Regions from separate parts of the Pseudoalteromonas ruthenica genome, predicted to be linked through region 1. Evidence: predicted binding sites of a transcription regulator. Region 1 holds the regulator's gene; each other region holds the start of a gene.
The links. Region 1 encodes sigma-54, which starts transcription at its own class of promoters, with help from an activator protein. Its sites were predicted from a motif close to GTTGGCACGNNNNTNGNNT; they were not measured.
Positions count from the first base shown of each region.

Region 2: a site for sigma-54 is predicted at 2,138-2,156, ahead of flgA (flagellar basal body P-ring formation chaperone FlgA). Genes of this name have one in related genera too.
Region 3: a site for sigma-54 is predicted at 1,960-1,978, ahead of PRUTH_RS00080 (EF-hand domain-containing protein). Genes of this name have one in related genera too.
Region 4: a site for sigma-54 is predicted at 2,217-2,235, ahead of PRUTH_RS14930 (YggN family protein). Genes of this name have one in related genera too.

Region 1 is NZ_CP023396.1:2,905,087-2,909,297, forward strand. It holds gene lptA (lipopolysaccharide transport periplasmic protein LptA) at 1-167, shown strand, start outside; gene lptB (LPS export ABC transporter ATP-binding protein) at 167-892, shown strand; gene PRUTH_RS13665 (RNA polymerase factor sigma-54) at 917-2,413, shown strand; gene hpf (ribosome hibernation promoting factor) at 2,439-2,726, shown strand; gene ptsN (PTS IIA-like nitrogen regulatory protein PtsN) at 2,728-3,174, shown strand; gene rapZ (RNase adapter RapZ) at 3,241-4,086, shown strand; gene PRUTH_RS13685 (HPr family phosphocarrier protein) at 4,086-4,211, shown strand, end outside.
Region 2 is NZ_CP023396.1:381,778-385,988, reverse strand. It holds gene flgB (flagellar basal body rod protein FlgB) at 1-205, opposite strand, end outside; gene PRUTH_RS01790 (CheR family methyltransferase) at 279-1,112, opposite strand; gene PRUTH_RS01785 (chemotaxis protein) at 1,160-2,092, opposite strand; gene flgA (flagellar basal body P-ring formation chaperone FlgA) at 2,260-2,976, shown strand; gene flgM (flagellar biosynthesis anti-sigma factor FlgM) at 3,049-3,375, shown strand; gene flgN (flagellar export chaperone FlgN) at 3,368-3,796, shown strand; gene PRUTH_RS01765 (retention module-containing protein) at 3,854-4,211, opposite strand, start outside.
Region 3 is NZ_CP023396.1:19,155-23,365, reverse strand. It holds gene trkA (Trk system potassium transporter TrkA) at 1-34, shown strand, start outside; gene PRUTH_RS00110 (EF-hand domain-containing protein) at 103-318, opposite strand; gene PRUTH_RS00105 (EF-hand domain-containing protein) at 346-564, opposite strand; gene PRUTH_RS00100 (EF-hand domain-containing protein) at 611-829, opposite strand; gene PRUTH_RS00095 (EF-hand domain-containing protein) at 865-1,077, opposite strand; gene PRUTH_RS00090 (EF-hand domain-containing protein) at 1,129-1,338, opposite strand; gene PRUTH_RS00085 (EF-hand domain-containing protein) at 1,397-1,606, opposite strand; gene PRUTH_RS00080 (EF-hand domain-containing protein) at 1,665-1,874, opposite strand; gene PRUTH_RS00075 (TrkH family potassium uptake protein) at 2,708-4,159, opposite strand; gene PRUTH_RS00070 (YigZ family protein) at 4,199-4,211, opposite strand, start outside.
Region 4 is NZ_CP023396.1:3,166,309-3,170,519, forward strand. It holds gene PRUTH_RS14910 (cytochrome b/b6 domain-containing protein) at 1-612, opposite strand, end outside; gene PRUTH_RS14915 (AzlC family ABC transporter permease) at 695-1,411, shown strand; gene PRUTH_RS14920 (AzlD domain-containing protein) at 1,411-1,710, shown strand; gene PRUTH_RS14925 (PA3496 family putative envelope integrity protein) at 1,745-1,933, opposite strand; gene PRUTH_RS14930 (YggN family protein) at 2,274-3,065, shown strand; gene PRUTH_RS14935 (aminotransferase-like domain-containing protein) at 3,075-4,211, opposite strand, start outside.

The DNA.
Region 1 (4,211 bases):
AAGGTGATGCTAAGATTGCCATGGCCGACCAGCATATCGTTGCCGAAACCATAAGCTATGATATTGCCAAACAGCTGATCACCGCCGAAAAGGATGAAAACTCCAGCACACGAGTGCGCACAACATTAACACCACAAAGTGACGATACGCCGGAGAAAGAGCAATAATGGCGACTCTTAAAGCACAAAAATTAGCGAAAAGCTATAAAGGCCGGGAGGTCGTCAAAAGTGTGGGCTTAGAAGTACAAGCAGGTAGTATCGTCGGCTTGCTCGGCCCTAATGGAGCCGGTAAGACAACTACTTTTTACATGATAGTTGGCTTGGTACCCAGTGATAAAGGCACCATCAGTATTGATGATGAGGATATCACCTTGATGCCGATGCACTCTCGTGCGCGCTTAGGTATTGGTTATTTACCGCAAGAATCATCTATTTTTCGAAAGCTGACAGTGTTTCAAAATTTGATGGCCATCCTGGAAACCCGCAAGGGCTTAAGCAAAGCAGAGCGTGAAAGCGAGCTTGAGGGCCTACTTGATGAGTTTAATATACAGCACATTCGAGACTCACAAGGAATGGCGTTATCTGGTGGCGAACGTCGCCGGGTAGAAATAGCGCGAGCATTGGCGGCAAACCCCAAGTTTATCTTGTTGGATGAACCTTTTGCTGGTGTCGACCCTATTTCAGTGTTAGATATAAAGAAAATCATAGAGCATCTGCGCAATCGTGGCATTGGTGTATTAATCACCGACCACAACGTGCGAGAGACCCTAGACGTATGTGAAACCGCATACATTGTTTCCCATGGCGAGCTCATTGCTTCTGGTACTCCAGAGCAAGTTCTTGCCGATCAAACGGTTCGCGACGTCTATTTGGGTGAGCAGTTTAGATTATAACGATTAAAGGATTGTTAGAGATACATGAGGCAATCATTACAGCTGCGCCTAGGCCAGCAATTAACAATGACCCCACAATTGCAGCAAGCGATTCGCCTGTTGCAGCTCAGTACTTTGGATCTCCAACAAGAAATTCAAGAGGCGTTGGACGCCAACCCATTACTTGAAGTTGAAGAAGACAATTACGCCGACAATAACGACAACCAAGAGCAAAAAGAGTCGACGTCCGACAACCAAAATAACGATACCGCCGAGACGGCCAGCGCCAGTAAGGATGAAGTTGAAAGTGCTGATGCCATGAACAACGAGTCCATCAGTGAAGACTTGCCCATGGATGTGTCTTGGGATGAGTATATTAGTGCGGCTCCCGTTGCCTCCTCTGGGCCTATGCCAGAAGATGAGTCTATCTACCAAGGCGAAACCACCGAGTCGTTACACGATTATTTAATGTGGCAGCTGCAATTAACACCTTTTAGTGCCACCGACGAGGCCATCGCCACAGCCATTATTGAAGCCATCAATGACAACGGCATTTTAACAGTCAGTTGTGAAGATCTGCTGGAAAGCTTGAATCATGATGAACAAGACGATGGTATCGAGCTCGATGAAATTGAAGCCGTTCTTAAGCGTATCCAACTCTTTGATCCAGTAGGAATTGGTGCGCGTTCTTTACAAGAGTGCTTGTTGATCCAGCTCAAGCAATTTGACCCACAAACCCCTTGGCTTGAAGAGACCAAAGAGGTAGTTTGTAACTATATTGATTTGCTTGGTAGTCGTGACTATCGCACCTTGATGAAAAAGACTAAGCTTAAAGAAGCGCAGTTAAAAGAGGTGATGACACTGATACACAGTTTAAATCCGACTCCTGCAGCCACGATTGTGCGAGAGCAGTCAGAGTATGTGATTCCAGATGTATCGGTGAAGAAAGTTAAAGGCCGCTGGGTGGTTGAATTAAACCCAGATAGTATGCCTAAGATCCGCGTTAACGATCACTATGCATCAATGTCGCGAAGCTGTAAGTCACAAAGTGATAGTCAATTTATTCGCTCGCATTTACAAGAAGCGAAATGGTTTATAAAGAGCTTGGAACAACGCAATGATACGCTACTTAAAGTAACTAATTGCATTGTTCAACAACAACAGGCATTCTTTGAACATGGTGAAGAGGCAATGAAGCCAATGGTGCTTAATGACGTTGCCGAAATGGTGGAAATGCATGAGTCAACGATTTCCCGTGTGACCACCCAAAAGTATATGCATACACCACGGGGTATTTTTGAGCTGAAGTACTTTTTCTCCAGCCATGTTACAACCGAAAACGGAGGTGAATGCTCGTCTACAGCGATTCGAGCATTGATCAAAAAGCTAGTAGCTGCGGAGAATCCTGCTAAACCGTTGAGTGATAGCAAGATTGCCGACGTACTAGCCGAGCAAGGAATTAAAGTGGCTCGGCGCACGATTGCTAAATATCGTGAATCGCTAGCCATTCCACCGTCAAATCAGCGTAAAAGTTTGATATAGACGTTAGACAAGAAGGAAAATGCTTATGCAATTAAATCTTACCGGTCGTCACGTAGAAATCACTGATTCTCTTCGCAACTATGTGAATAGCAAATTTGCAAAATTAGAGCGTCACTTTGACCATATAAATAATGTGCATGTCATTCTTGATATTGAAAAACTAACACAAAAAGCAGAAGCTACTCTTCACGTTAACGGTGGTGAACTGTTCGCAACCGCAGAGCACCAGGATATGTATGCGGCGATCGACGGCTTAATTGATAAGCTCGACCGTCAAGTGATTAAACATAAAGAGAAATTATCTCGTCACTAACATGAACCTAGATTCACTCTTTACCAAGGACTGCAGCAAAGCTGCGGTCCTTTTTAATAGCAAAAAAAGAATGCTGGAGTACCTCTCTCAGGTGGCTCATCAGCACAGTCCTCACCTCAGCGAGCAATCGGTACTTGATGCTTTACTAACCCGCGAAAAGCTGGGCAGTACTGGCATCGGCAAAGGCGTTGCTATTCCACATGGCCGTCTCGATGGTATCGACAGTACGATTGCCATTGTTGTAACCAATCGCGAAGCCATTAACTTTGATGCCATTGATAACCGTCCGGTGGATATCTTTGTCGCACTTTTAGTGCCGGCTAATGAGACTGAACAACACCTGAAGACCTTAGCGACAATTGCTGATAAACTAAAAGACAAACAACTGTGTAAACAACTGCGCTCAGCCAGCAGCGATCAAGAGCTTTATCAATTGATCGCCGACTAATGCGCGCCGTATTAATTCATGGTGTGGTTTAAATGTGCGTCTTGGGGTAAAACAAGGAGTTGTCGGATGGAACTTATCATTGTCAGTGGTCGCTCGGGTTCTGGAAAATCAGTCGCGTTACGGGTGCTCGAAGACCTTGGGTACTATTGCGTAGATAACATCCCAGTTATTTTACTCCCCTCCTTGGTGCGCAGTGTTTCAGCAAATTATGACAAAATTGCCGTCAGTATAGACGTGCGCAATTTGCCCAAAGAACAGCATGAATTTAACGACATTCTCGCTTACCTGCCTGAGTTTGCTAAGCCTTCGCTGTTTTACCTTGATAGTGACGAACAAACGTTGATTAAGCGTTTCTCTGAAACTCGTCGACTACACCCCTTATCCATGCAAAATATGACGTTGGATGTCGCTATTCGTGAAGAGAAGCAGCTTCTTGATGTACTCATCTCCCACGCCGACTTTATTATTGATACAACTGAGCTCAGTGTTCACCAGTTGGCGGAGATGATCCGTGAAAAAGTGCTGGGTAAAAAAGACAAGCAATTACTGATCACTTTTGAGTCTTTTGGGTTTAAACATGGCATTCCAAAAAATGCTGATTATGTGTTTGATGTGCGGTTTCTCCCCAATCCCCATTGGGAACCTGAACTAAAGGCGCTCACAGGGTTAGACCAACCCGTTCAAGATTATCTAGCCAGTCACTCAATCGTGCAAAAGTTCACTTGGCAGATCCAAACTTTTGTTCAAACTTGGTTACCCCACCTAGAGCGTAATAACCGTAGTTATTTAACCATTGCTATTGGCTGCACTGGGGGTCAACACCGCTCAGTGTACCTTGCCCAAACTTTGGGAGAGCGCTTTTTAGATACTTATCCGAACGTGAAAATTCGCCATCGAGAGCAGGAAAAATAGTGATGGTTGAAGGTACTTTTATTATTCAAAACAAGTTAGGCCTACATGCTCGTGCAGCCTCACAATTGGCGCAACTGGCGATGAATTTTGATGCCGAAATAATGTTATATCAAGGTGATAAGAGC
Region 2 (4,211 bases), 750 kb from region 1:
GTTCCGGATGGGTCCGAGCTAAGCTATTGCCGCTTAACTGCCGATTGTTTGCCGCTTTTAACGCGCTGGCAAAATCAATGTCTTTCGCTTTATAGCCAGGGGTGTCTGCATTGGCAATATTCGACGCCAATAGCTCAGCCCTTTGCGAGCGAACGAGCATTGCTTGGGGATGAATACCAAATGCTTTATCAAAACTGATAGCCATAGCCTCTCCAAATTTTTGACTCTCTTAGAGGGGCTACAGCAATTTTTAGACCATAGATTGTAAGGCTATGTATTTAGGACTTTTTTTGGTAGATGATACCGGGATTACAACGGATCATATCGAACTCGGTACTCAAGCCTGTCATTGATTCACTCGCTCCTAAAAACAAATATCCCTTAGGGTTAAGCGCTTGCGCGAATTGACCAATGATCTTGGCTTTTACTTCCGGAGAAAAATAAATAAGGACGTTGCGACAAAAGATAATGTCAAACTTACCCAGCAACGCATATGAATCCAATAAATTCAAATGGCGAAAGCTCACCATACGTTTTACATTGTCATTAACTTTAGCCATACCGTTGCCACTATCGCTAAAAAACTTTTTGCGTCTTTCAGCACTGAGCCCCCGAGCCAATGCCAATGAGTCATACTCAGCATTTTTACAAATATCGAGCATGGTATTAGAGATATCAGTACCGATTATTTGCGCTCCCGAGGACAGTTGACCTGGGCGAGACTGTTGATATTCGGCCACTGACATCGCTATTGAGTAGGGCTCTTGCCCGGAAGAACTGGCCGCCGACCAAATTTTTACCGGCCGACGTAAATCTTTGCACTCAGGTAAGAGCTTTGTCTTCAATAATTCAAACGGATAAGAGTCGCGAAACCACAATGTTTCATTGGTGGTCATGGCATCAACAACAGCGGCACGAAGTTGCCGCTCATGCGGACTCAACGTTTTGCTAACCAGCTGCGACAAAGATTCAACGCTAAAGCGAGCCATCAGCGGAGCCAAGCGACTTTTAACTAAGTAAAGTTTGTTATCACCCAGCACAATGCCACACTGCTGTTCTAAAAATGCACGAAACTGGTTGTATTCACCGAGCTCTAAATGCTTATTTTCCAAATTACTCTCACCTAACTCACTTGAAGCGGTTACAAGACAAGGCGGCATTAATCACAATGCACCCACTTTTTAACTGCTGTAGCCAGTTCGTCGGGGTTAAATTTGGCAATAAAGTCATCCGCCCCAACTTTTTCTATCATCGCATGGTTAAATACGCCACTTAAAGAGGTGTGCAGTATCACATGCAATGGTGCCAGCTTCGGATCCGCTTTGACCTCTGCTGTTAAGGTATAGCCGTCCATCTCTGGCATTTCCACATCCGATATCAGTAACGCCACTCGCTCAGTGATATCATCTTTGCAGTCAAGCTTCGCTATTTCTTTTAATCGCAGCAGGGCCTCTTTACCATTTTTCGCCAGCTCAGTTTGCACCCCGAGAGGCTCCAGCGCCCGTTTTACTTGATTACGCGCCACGGCAGAGTCATCGGCAATAAACACAATACGCTCACCGAGATCTTTCTGCATCTCGCCATCTGAGGCAATGCCCTCACTGACCTCGGTATTAACAGGGCTGATCTCTGCAAGAATTTTTTCAACATCCAAGATTTCTACGAGCTCGTCATCAATCTCAGTCACTGCGGTAAGGTATGAATAACGCCCCGCACCTGACGGCGGTGGCATAATCTTTTCCCAGTTCATATTGACGATACGCTCAACGCCACCCACCAAAAACCCCTGCACAGAGCGGTTATATTCGGCGATAATAATAAAGCAATTTTCAATATCAGTGATGGCCGGACCGCCTACAGCCATAGACAAATCGATGATAGAAATGGTTTGTCCACGAATATGCGCTACCCCACGAATATAAGAATTCGTTTTCGGCATATTTGTTAGTGGTGGACACTGAAGGACTTCTCTAACTTTAAAAACGTTGATCCCGAACCGCTGGCGTCCTTTTAGTTTAAACAGCAATAATTCAAGGCGGTTTTGACCCACAAGTTGGGTTCGTTGATTGACAGAATCTAAAATGCCAGCCATCGGATTCTCCTAGCATTAATTTACAACTTCGCACACTCGCGCCAAATAGGAACGCATTTTGCTTCTTAGCTTCATACGTTAGTATAACTACGCTAGAACGCCCAGTTTTTGACGCTTCGTAGTTATACCCTGTTTTACCCAATAAGCATAGTCGAAACATGGTGAGTATGTTCAAAAAAATTCAACTTTTCCAAAGCTTATGGTTAATAGCCGGTGTATTAATAAGCTCAACGGCTGAGGCAAACAACGGCCAACAACAGCGCTATGATCGCCACGCTTTGCAAACGCTTGCTGAGCAATACATCACAGAGCAAGCGCAGATTCAGCCCGATCAAGAGCTGCAAGTGCAAGCGATGGACTTAGATGCGCGCATAGGTCCCAGAGAGTGTGCAGTAACACCGCAAGCCTCTACGGCTAGCGCTCCGCCATTTAATCGGCAGGTAACAGTAAAACTTAAGTGTTCAAGTCCTGCTCTTTGGAGTCAGTATGTCCATGTACGCATCATTAAGCTCTCTACTATCGTGGTCGCCAATGATCACATTGCCCGTGGGCAAATTATTAGTGCTGATGATTTAACTACGGAGCAGCGTCCGCAACATTTTGTTCGCGCTCGCTACATAGAGCAGCCAGAAGTTATTGTCGGCAGCCGCAGTAAACGCAGTATTCGCAGAGGGTTGCCAATTAGTATGAATCAGTTGTGTATGGTGTGTAAGGGCGATAATGTGAGCATAATTGCCCGCTTTAACGGACTCACTATAAAAACATCTGGAGAAGCGCTAGAAGATGGCGGTGTCGGTGATAATATTCGCGTGCGTAATGTAAAGTCTGGCCGGCTGATCAATGCCAAAGTAACAGCAGTGGAAACCGTGGCGGTTAATATTTAAATTTTATGCTAAAGTATTGGCTAGAATGGCCGATAAACAGTGCAAAGGTCAATATAGCTTAGGTAATTAGTGATGGTGAATCAAGTCAACAAAGGCCAGCAAGGCTCGGTGTACAACACACCACAAAATAAAGTGGAGCAACAAAAGCTCAACCAAACGCAAACACAAGGTAATGAGGCAAATGCAAAAGCCAGTACCAAGGCTGCAGCAGACTCAGTAAGCCTTACGCCACAAGCAAAGCAAATGAAGTCTTTGCAAGAAAAAGCAGAGCGCTCATCAGGGTTCGATCAACAAAAGGTTGACGAATTAAAGCAAGCTATCAGTGAAGGCAAATATCAAGTAGATAGCGAAAAGCTTGCTAAAAACATCGCTGCGTTTGAGTTCGATTTGTATGGCTGATTCGGCACTTAGTGTGGCTCTCGGCCAACAGCTCTCAAGTTTACAAGACTTGCTACAACTACTTGAAGATGAGTTGAGCGCTATTGCCGGGCGCAGTGGTGATGAACTGAAGGAATTAACGCCTAAAAAAGAACAGGCGCTTGTTCAAATTCAGCAACAAGACCAGCATATTGCTCAGCTATTAAAAGCGCAAGAGCAAGAGGTATTAGCGCCGCACCAAGAGATGATAGAGCATGCACAGACTTTATTGCTAAAGTGCAAACAGCAAAATCAAGTGAATGCTCAGGCTGCTCACAACGCTCAGCTCACTGTCAAACAACTCAAAGATATTCTTATCGGCGCACCAAGTTCATTAACCTATGCTGCCGACGGCGGGATTGACCGCAGCGAAAATAAAATCGTAAAGAATTTAAAAGCCTGAACCTACTAAGCTAAATATTGATTTGAAAAAGGGAGCCTAAGCTCCCTTTTTTACCTCTTACAGTTCGCCTTTGCCCGAGCTATCCAGCATTGCTTTGATCACTTCATCATCGCCAACAGTGGCATATTGCGAGGCTCCTCCAAAGCCATGCTCCTCACTTGTTATTGTTTGCTCTGAGGCTAAATCATCAAATTGAGCTAATACCTCTTCTGCCTCATCGGGATTATCCAAAATAGACTCAGCGCCTAACAAGCCCGATTCACTGATAGTTTGCTCGGCATTGACTGTGATTTCTTTTACTTGGTTAAACTCGGTAAACTGCTCACCATTTAAGCTCAAGCTTACAGTCTCATAATCCAGAGTTTCAACACTGGCATAATGGCTTTGCTCACCTGATTCGAAGGCCAAATCATCT
Region 3 (4,211 bases), 380 kb from region 1:
GAAGCTCTTCCAGGTCAGCGCAATGTTTCTGTAAAACATAAAAAAGCAGCCTTAGTGGGTGGACTAAGACTGCTTTTGCGTTGCTCTAATGGGTCTGGGTATTTACTCAGCGTGAGCAAATTCTTCCTTAGATAGCTCGCCATTTCCATCAATATCAAGCTCATCAAATTTAGTTAGAATCGCTGCATCTGCACTTGCCTCTTCCTTGCTGATGCTGCCATTACCGTCGACATCCAATGTATCAAAAGTAGAACCTGCGATAGCTGTTGCAGAAGAAGCCAAAATCGCCATAGCAAGTAGTGTGTTAGTCGTTTTCATCACGCTCTCCTCTTAGTTGGCGTTAAATTACTCAGCTTTTGCGAATTCTTTTTCGCTCAGCTCACCGTCTTTATTGGCGTCCAAATCCTTGAACTGCTGCATTAGCTCTGGATACTTAGACGCTTCTTCCATGCTGATAGCGCCATTGCTATCTACGTCTACACTGTTAAAGTCCATGTCCAATGCGAATGCTGATGATGCGCTTACTAAACCTACGATAGCGACTGCTTTTGTCGAATTTTTCATAATGTATCCTCTTTACTGTGTGGTGTTGTCCGGTGTTGCGCAGTCGTTACTGCGCTTTAGCAAATTCTTGCTCAGATAACTCACCGTTCATGTCAGTATCCAAGTCTTTAAATTGACTCATAAGCTCAGGATACTTAGACGCCTCTTCCATGCTGATAGCGCCGTTGCCGTCGGCATCGATAGTGTTGAAATCTGCATCCAGTGCGAAAGCTGAAGATGCGCCTACAAGTGCCATTAATGCGACTGTGTGTTTCATGGTTTTCATAACTTGCTCCTTACCTTGTTTGGTAAATAATTGGGTTACTCGGCTTTTTCGAACTCTGCTTTTGAGAGCTCACCGTTGCCATCTGTATCGAGTTGATCGAACTGCTCCATTAGAGCGGCATCGACAGAGGCCTCTTGAACACTGATAGCGCCATTGCCGTCGGCATCAAGTGCGTTAAAATCTGCTGCAAATACAGCGCTTGATGCAGCTAAAGTGACAAATGCGATTGTTGACGTCATACCTTTCATAACAAATCCCTCTTAATGGAAATAAAGTGCGTGAGAAAGAGCGAATAGCGCTTAAGCTTGCTCGAACTCTTCTTTTGAAAGCTCACCGTTACCATCGGTATCTAGCTTGTCGAAGTGCTTGCTAAGCTCTGCATCCACTGCTGCTTCTTGCTTGCTGATAGCGCCATTGCCGTCTGCATCTAAAGTAGAGAAATCTGCTGCAAATGCTGCGCTTGAAGCTGCTAAAGTGATAAGTGCTAAAGTTGAAGTCATGCGTTTCATAATAAGTATCCTTCTGGACTGAAAACTAAAATCTGAAATTGATGTTTAAACTAAGCGCTTAAGCTTGTTCAAACTCTTCTTTTGACAGTTCACCGTTACCATCGGTATCTAGCTTGTCGAAGTGCTTGCTAAGCTCTGCATCCACTGCTGCTTCTTGCTTGCTGATAGCGCCATTGCCGTCTGCATCTAAAGTAGAGAAATCTGCTGCAAATGCTGCGCTTGAAGCTGCTAAAGTGATAAGTGCTAAAGTTGAAGTCATGCGTTTCATAATAAGTATCCTTCTGGACTGAAAACTAAAATCTGAAATTGATGTTTAAACTAAGCGCTTAAGCTTGTTCAAACTCTTCTTTTGACAGCTCACCGTTACCATCGGTATCTAGCTTGTCGAAGTGTTTGCTAAGCTCTGCATCCACTGCTGCTTCTTGCTTGCTGATAGCGCCATTGCCGTCTGCATCTAAAGTAGAGAAATCTGCTGCAAACGCTGCGCTTGAAGCTGCTAAAGTGATAAGTGCTAAAGTTGAAGTCATGCGTTTCATAATCAATATCCTTCTTTACTTGTTGAAATCTGTGTCAGTAACGTTCTGTGCTAATTGCTACTGCGTTTTAAACTCACCCTGACTATTACAAGTCCGGTGCCAACATTAAAAAAGCACTATTTATCATGGAGATATATGTAAATCAGGGGAGTTAAGAGCCGTTACACTATGTTTTTCTGTTGCTCTTTTGCGACACAGTTCAGGCTTAAAAGATAATATCTATATTTTTCAATAGGTTATTTTGCAACTTCTCACCTTGAATTCAGCCAATTACCTGCCAGGATTGAGCTGAAGGTGACTTTTAACTGAATGAAAGTGTAATGCCATCATTCTCATAAATTATTTTTTATGTTTATTTATATAAAATTCAACAACTTATAATTTAAATAACTATTTGTAAGGGGATTTTTATTGAGCCCCGACTGCACACCAAGCGCTGTGTTGCTTTTTAGCAACAACGCATCTTTGGTTCAGTAAAGAGGTGGAATTTAGGACAAAAAGAAATACAGAAGAGATAAAAAAACAATTGAGTGCCTACGCTAGGCATCCACGCCTCAACGCCACTCAACGAGTGACGTTAAGTCACTGCCACGAGATAGAAAAGGGATAGCATGGTGGCAGGAATTCATCCTGAAGCGACGCCCGGCTCAGGCATCCACGCCTTCGCGTTCGGCCCTCAACGAGTGACGTTAAGTCACTGTCACGCGATAGAAAAGGGATGGCATGGTGGCAGGAATTCATCCTGAAGCGACGCCCGGCTCAGGCATCCACGCCTTCGCGTTCGGCCCTCAACGAGTGACGTTAAGTCACTCGCTGTCGCAAGCGACCGTGCCTCACCCACGCCAGAATGTTGGGGTAAACAGCACGAGGAGAGTAAATATCTCTAACCGGCCAAAGACCATTGCCAATGTCAGAATCCACTTTGCGCTATCACTAATGTCACCATAGTGAGCGGCTACTTCACCCAGCCCTGGACCCAGGTTATTAAGGCAGGCAGCGGTCGCCGAGAAGGCAGTGATATTATCTAGCCCCGTCCCCATCAGGCTGATCATAATAATTACAAACACCAAGGCATAGGCAGAGAAAAAGCCCCATACCGCCTCCACAACCTTATCTGGCAGGGCTTTACGACCTAGCTTAATCGAATAGATGGCACGCGGGTGGACCAAACGGTTAAGCTCTCGGATACCTTGTAAGTAAAGTAAAAACACCCTCACTACTTTCATTCCCCCGCCTGTGGAGCCCGCACAACCACCAATAAAACTGGAAAAGATCAGCAGCATAGGTAGAAACAGCGGCCAAGCGGAGAAGTTATCGGTCGCAAAACCGGCGGTGGTACTGATGGAAACGGCCTGAAACATCGCCTGGTCGAGAGTTTCATCACCATTAGCGTAAATGTTATTAGAGGAAAGCACTGCGAAACAGATAATGATGAGTGCCACTTGGATCAGAAAAAACGCTTTAAACTCAGGGTCGCGCAAATAAACTTTGCCACTACGACTGGCCACCGCTGCGTAGTGCAGTGAAAAGTTGATTGCCGCAATTAGCAAAAACACCACACAGATCAGGTTAATCACGGGGCTATCAAAGTGCCCCATCGACGCATCATAGGTAGAGAAACCACCAATGGCTATGGTTGAAAAGGCATGACAAATCGCATCAAACCAATTCATTCCCGCAACCCAATAAGCCAGCGTGCAAGCTAAGGTAAGCGACACATAGATATACCACAGGTGTTTTGCCGTATCGGCAATTCGTGGTGTCATTTTTGAATCTTTCACCGGCCCTGGCGTCTCAGCACGGTACAGCTGCATCCCACCCACGCCAAGCATAGGGAGCACGGCAACGGCAAGTACGATGATCCCCATACCGCCCAGCCATTGTAATTGCTGACGATAGAAAAGCACCGACTTAGGTAAATATTCTATGCCTGTAAGTACAGTCGCACCGGTAGTGGTCAGCCCAGAAAACGCCTCAAATACGGCGTCTGCCATTGATAACTTGGGTGCATCTAGAAAAATCAGCGGTAAAGATGCGAACGAGCCCAGCACCAGCCAAAACAACACCACAATTAAAAAGCCTTCCCGAGCCTTTAAATCTCCATGCTCATTACGGTTGGGGTAGTAGGCAATTAAGCCAGCAATTACGCTAAAGACAAAAGCGAGAATAAAAGGTAAACCGCCACCATCTTTGTATATTAGTGAGACCAAGGCTGGCGGCACCATAGTGATGCTGAATAACGCCACCAGCTGGCCCAGTATTTTTATTATCGTGCGGTATTGCATCTAGCGCATCGCCGTGACTTTTGTTTGCATGTTATTGTCTTACTGTTTTATT
Region 4 (4,211 bases), 260 kb from region 1:
GTAACCCCAAGTACATAACAGCGCAGCCAGTATAGCTGCAAAAACCACGAACGCAGGCCAAGCAGGCTTGACTACCGCTGTTTCTTGCAATGCATTATTGCGACCGGTGATCATCGCTGGTACCAGTCTTTTACCTTTCAATGCATAAATCACAATAGCAGCAATATGCAAAGCAATGGCGGCTAGGATAAAGTCAAAGTTTTGATGGTGCACGGACGAGGCCCACTCAACCCAATCGTAAGATACATATTGGACTAAAGGACCATCGGTAAGAATGTCGTCTGTGGTCATCAATCCGCTGAGCAGTTGCACCAATAACAGTGCAAAAAATAGCAACACCATATAGCTGCCCGCCGCATTATGCCCGGCCACTTGTTCGCTTTGTCTTAGCGCCCTAAACACGGCTTTAGGTGAGTGTAATAACTTGTGCAAACGGGCACTTTCGCTACCAAAAAGCCCCCACAATAAACGAGTCGCAAGCAATGCTAAGGTAATGTAGGCGAGCACAAAGTGCAACTCCATCGCGCCCTCCTCCGCAGAGAAATAGAGGCCAGCAATACACAGCACTAAACTCCAATGAAAAAAGCGTATAAACCCATCCCAAACTTTCATTTTTGACTCCTTAACTTGGCAATATTGCGATTATGCCAAACTCTGTGTCATGCTGCGTGCTTGATCGTAAAAAACTTTGCTTATGTCTGCTGTTACAAACGCTAAAAACCGAACCCGCTTACATCGACTGGCCTTTATCAAAGGTCAGCTCGATATGTTACCGTTAAACTTAGCGGTTTTACCTTGGGGGCTATTGTGTGGCTCGTTAGCGATGCAAAACGGCTTCAGCGCCTGGGAAACACAATTGATGTCGTTGTTGGTCTTTGCCGGCTCGGCGCAACTGGTGGCCATCGAGCTTATCGCTGATCATACGCCACTGCTGACACTGCTGTTTACGACCTTCATTATTAGCTCTCGCCACTTTCTCTATGGTCTGGCAGTACGCCAAAAGGTGATTAGCCAACCGCTGCGCTGGCGCTTGCCCGTCAGCTTCGTGTTAACCGACGAGTTATTCGCCTTTTCCCACCACCGCAAGGCATATCAAACGAAAACACGCCTTATTTATGCGCTCAGCGCTGGCTTTAGCTTTTATGTGGCCTGGAATATATGGACTCTATTGGGCATCTTGGCAGGCCAACTATTACCCGATTTAACCAATTTAGGCTTAGACTTTGCCATCGCCACTACTTTTATTGCCTTGGTTGTGCCCACCATAAAAAACAAAGCAACCTTAGCCTGCGTGGTGATCACCGGGATTTGCGCCGCCACTTTCAAAGCTTGGGGGCTGGAACTCTGGTTGGTACTTAGCGCCCTAAGTGGTATGACGGTGGGCTACATGGTCAGTAAGGATAGCCAATGATACTGACGACCATAGTGCTTATGGCATGTATCACCTTTGCCAGCCGTTACCTGTTTTTACATCGCGCCTTACCCTTTCGGGTCGGGCCCAAATTGCAGCGCTTTTTAAGCTTCAGTGCGCCGGCGGTACTGACCGCTATTTGGGTGCCCATTGTCCTCCTTCCTGAGGGGCAGTGGCATATTAGTTATCGCAATCCTTATTTACTGGCCGCCGTACTGGCCATTATTGTTGCTTATCGCAGTAAAAGTATCTATCTCACTACCTTAGTAGGGATGGCTGCTTATTTTCTGCTGCGCTGAAAAACAAAAAAGGGGCTTTCGCCCCTTCCTAACTTTACTCGTTGAGGTAATCGTCAAAATCATCGTAGCCGAGATTTTTCCGCAGCTTACGCTGCTCTAGATAATCATCGAGCTTCTTTTTGACCTTGCGCTTACGACGGTCATGTTGGTTACGCCCCATCGCTTCGTATTCATCTTCAACAAATTCGTCATCTAACGCATCATAGGAATATGTTTTACCCACAATACACTCCAGTTAATTACAATCATTGTGCGCGGCTCAAGCTTAGCTCCACCACGACCAAGAGCCTACGCCCTTAAAATGAATAAATAGCTGCAAATGGCAAAACTGGAAAGTGAGATTTTTTTATCGTTTCAACAAATATCTTTTATTGACGATGATCATCAATGTGCGACTTTCACCAACATCTTGTTAAAAACGACTAAAAGTTAGCTTTTTTTTAAACCTCTAGCAAAAATCTGCTCGTCATTAATACATAACCTATTGTTTATTATAGAGTAATAATTTTGGCACCGAATTTGTAATGTATCTCTCGTAACAACAATCAACGGGAATAAAGACAATGAAAACGACAGCAGCCCTTCTTTTTGCATCCATGACGGTAACCACAAGCGCACTGGCACACGAGCAAAAGCCAGATAACCTCTCATTTGGTTCACAACAGTGCGATATTGAGTTTAAAAGTGATATTCGTATCAACCCTGAACGCATACAAATCACCAATGTCGATAATCAACACATGGTGTACGATGGTCAGCAGCTGCTCGTTGATGGTGAAGTTATGCCTCTGACTGCAGCTCAGCAGCAAGCACTGGATAATTACTCTCAGCAACTACGTAGTTACGTCCCTGAAGTTGCTCAGATTGCCCTTGATGGCGTGAAAATAGCCGGTGTGGCCATTGAAGAAGTGAGTGCAGCGTTTGGCATTGAGCATAATGACGCGTTGCAGCAGGTCGTGGATAATATTGGCAATAATATCGAGCATAGCTTTTATCAAAATGGCGAGTTTGTGATGGGCAAACAAAGCTTTGATGAGCTAGGTGAAGATATTGAGCAACAATTCGATGAAAACTTTGAACAAGCCGTTGAACAGGCAATGGTGCAATCAATAGGCAGCGTGCTGATGGCCTTGGGTTCGCAAATGGTCAGCTCAGGTGGCGACATGGACGAGTTCGAGCAGCGCATGGAAAGAATGGGTGAGCAAATTGAACAGCGTGTTGAGCTTCAAGCTGCCAATATCGAGCAGCGCGCAGATGCCCTGTGCCATTCATTTTCAGAGTTGGCAGAGCAAGAGGCCCAACTGGTGAGCATGGTCCCAGAACTAAGTGACTTCCAGCTTTTAATTACTAAATAGTCGGAATAATCACCCCTTTCGCACTTGCTGGCAGAGCGCTCCCAACCGCGCTACTGCCACTTCCACTTTATCGCTCCAAGGAATACCATAACTCAGGCGCACACATTGACGGTATTTATCGGTAGCGCTAAATATTGAGCCCGGTGTAATGCTGATCCCCGCGTCCAACGCCAAATGAAAAAGTTCAATCACATCGTATTGGCTAGGTAACTGCAGCCACAATACACAGCCGCCCTTGGGATTAGTCATCCGCGTTTTTTCCGGAAAATGCTGTAACACCAGCGCCCGCATGCGCTCCTTGTTCAAAGCTAGGCGCTGGCGTAGTGTACGTAAGTTTTTGTCGTAATCGCCACTACTCATAAACTCATACAGGGTCCACTGATTCATCAACGATGATGAACAGCTAATCGCCCGCTTTAAGCGCCGCGCTTGCGCTGCATACTTACCGGCAATCATCCACCCGACGCGATAACTCGGCGCCGCTGTTTTGGAAAGCGATGAGCAGGTGATCACTTGCCCTTTGCGAGAAAAGTATTGCGCCGGTTTAGCATGACTATGTTCATACGCCAATTCACCATACACATCATCCTCAATAAGCACCGCCCCTCGCTCCTCAATCATGCGCACCAGTTGCTGGCGGCGCTCATCGGACATGTGCGAGCCCAAGGGGTTGCTAATTGTAGTAGAGAAAATACAGGCTTTGATGTCGTGCTCTGCGAAGGCACGCGCCAAATCATCTGCACAGACACCTTCTTCCGGGCACATTGGGATCTCTATGGCTTTCAGTCCCAAACTTTCAATCATCTCAATGATGCCGAAGTAACAGGGCGATTCGATAGCGACTATATCACCCATTTGCGTAACGCATTGCAGCGCAATGTTTAATGCTTCTTGCGCGCCATTGGTAATAACGAGCTCGTCACTATTCACACCGATGGCAAAATCTAAATATCGACCGATGATCTCTTTTTTTAGCGGTGCAAAGCCGTCCAGTGGGCCATAGTTAATCGCTTGGTCGCCGGCTGCGTTCATTACCTTGCGCATAGTTCGGCTCAGTACTTTATCGGTGGCACTCACCGCCACCGGGTTGGCGATCCCCAGCGGGATCACACCGGGCTGATGTAAACCATCGAAAACCTGTTCAAT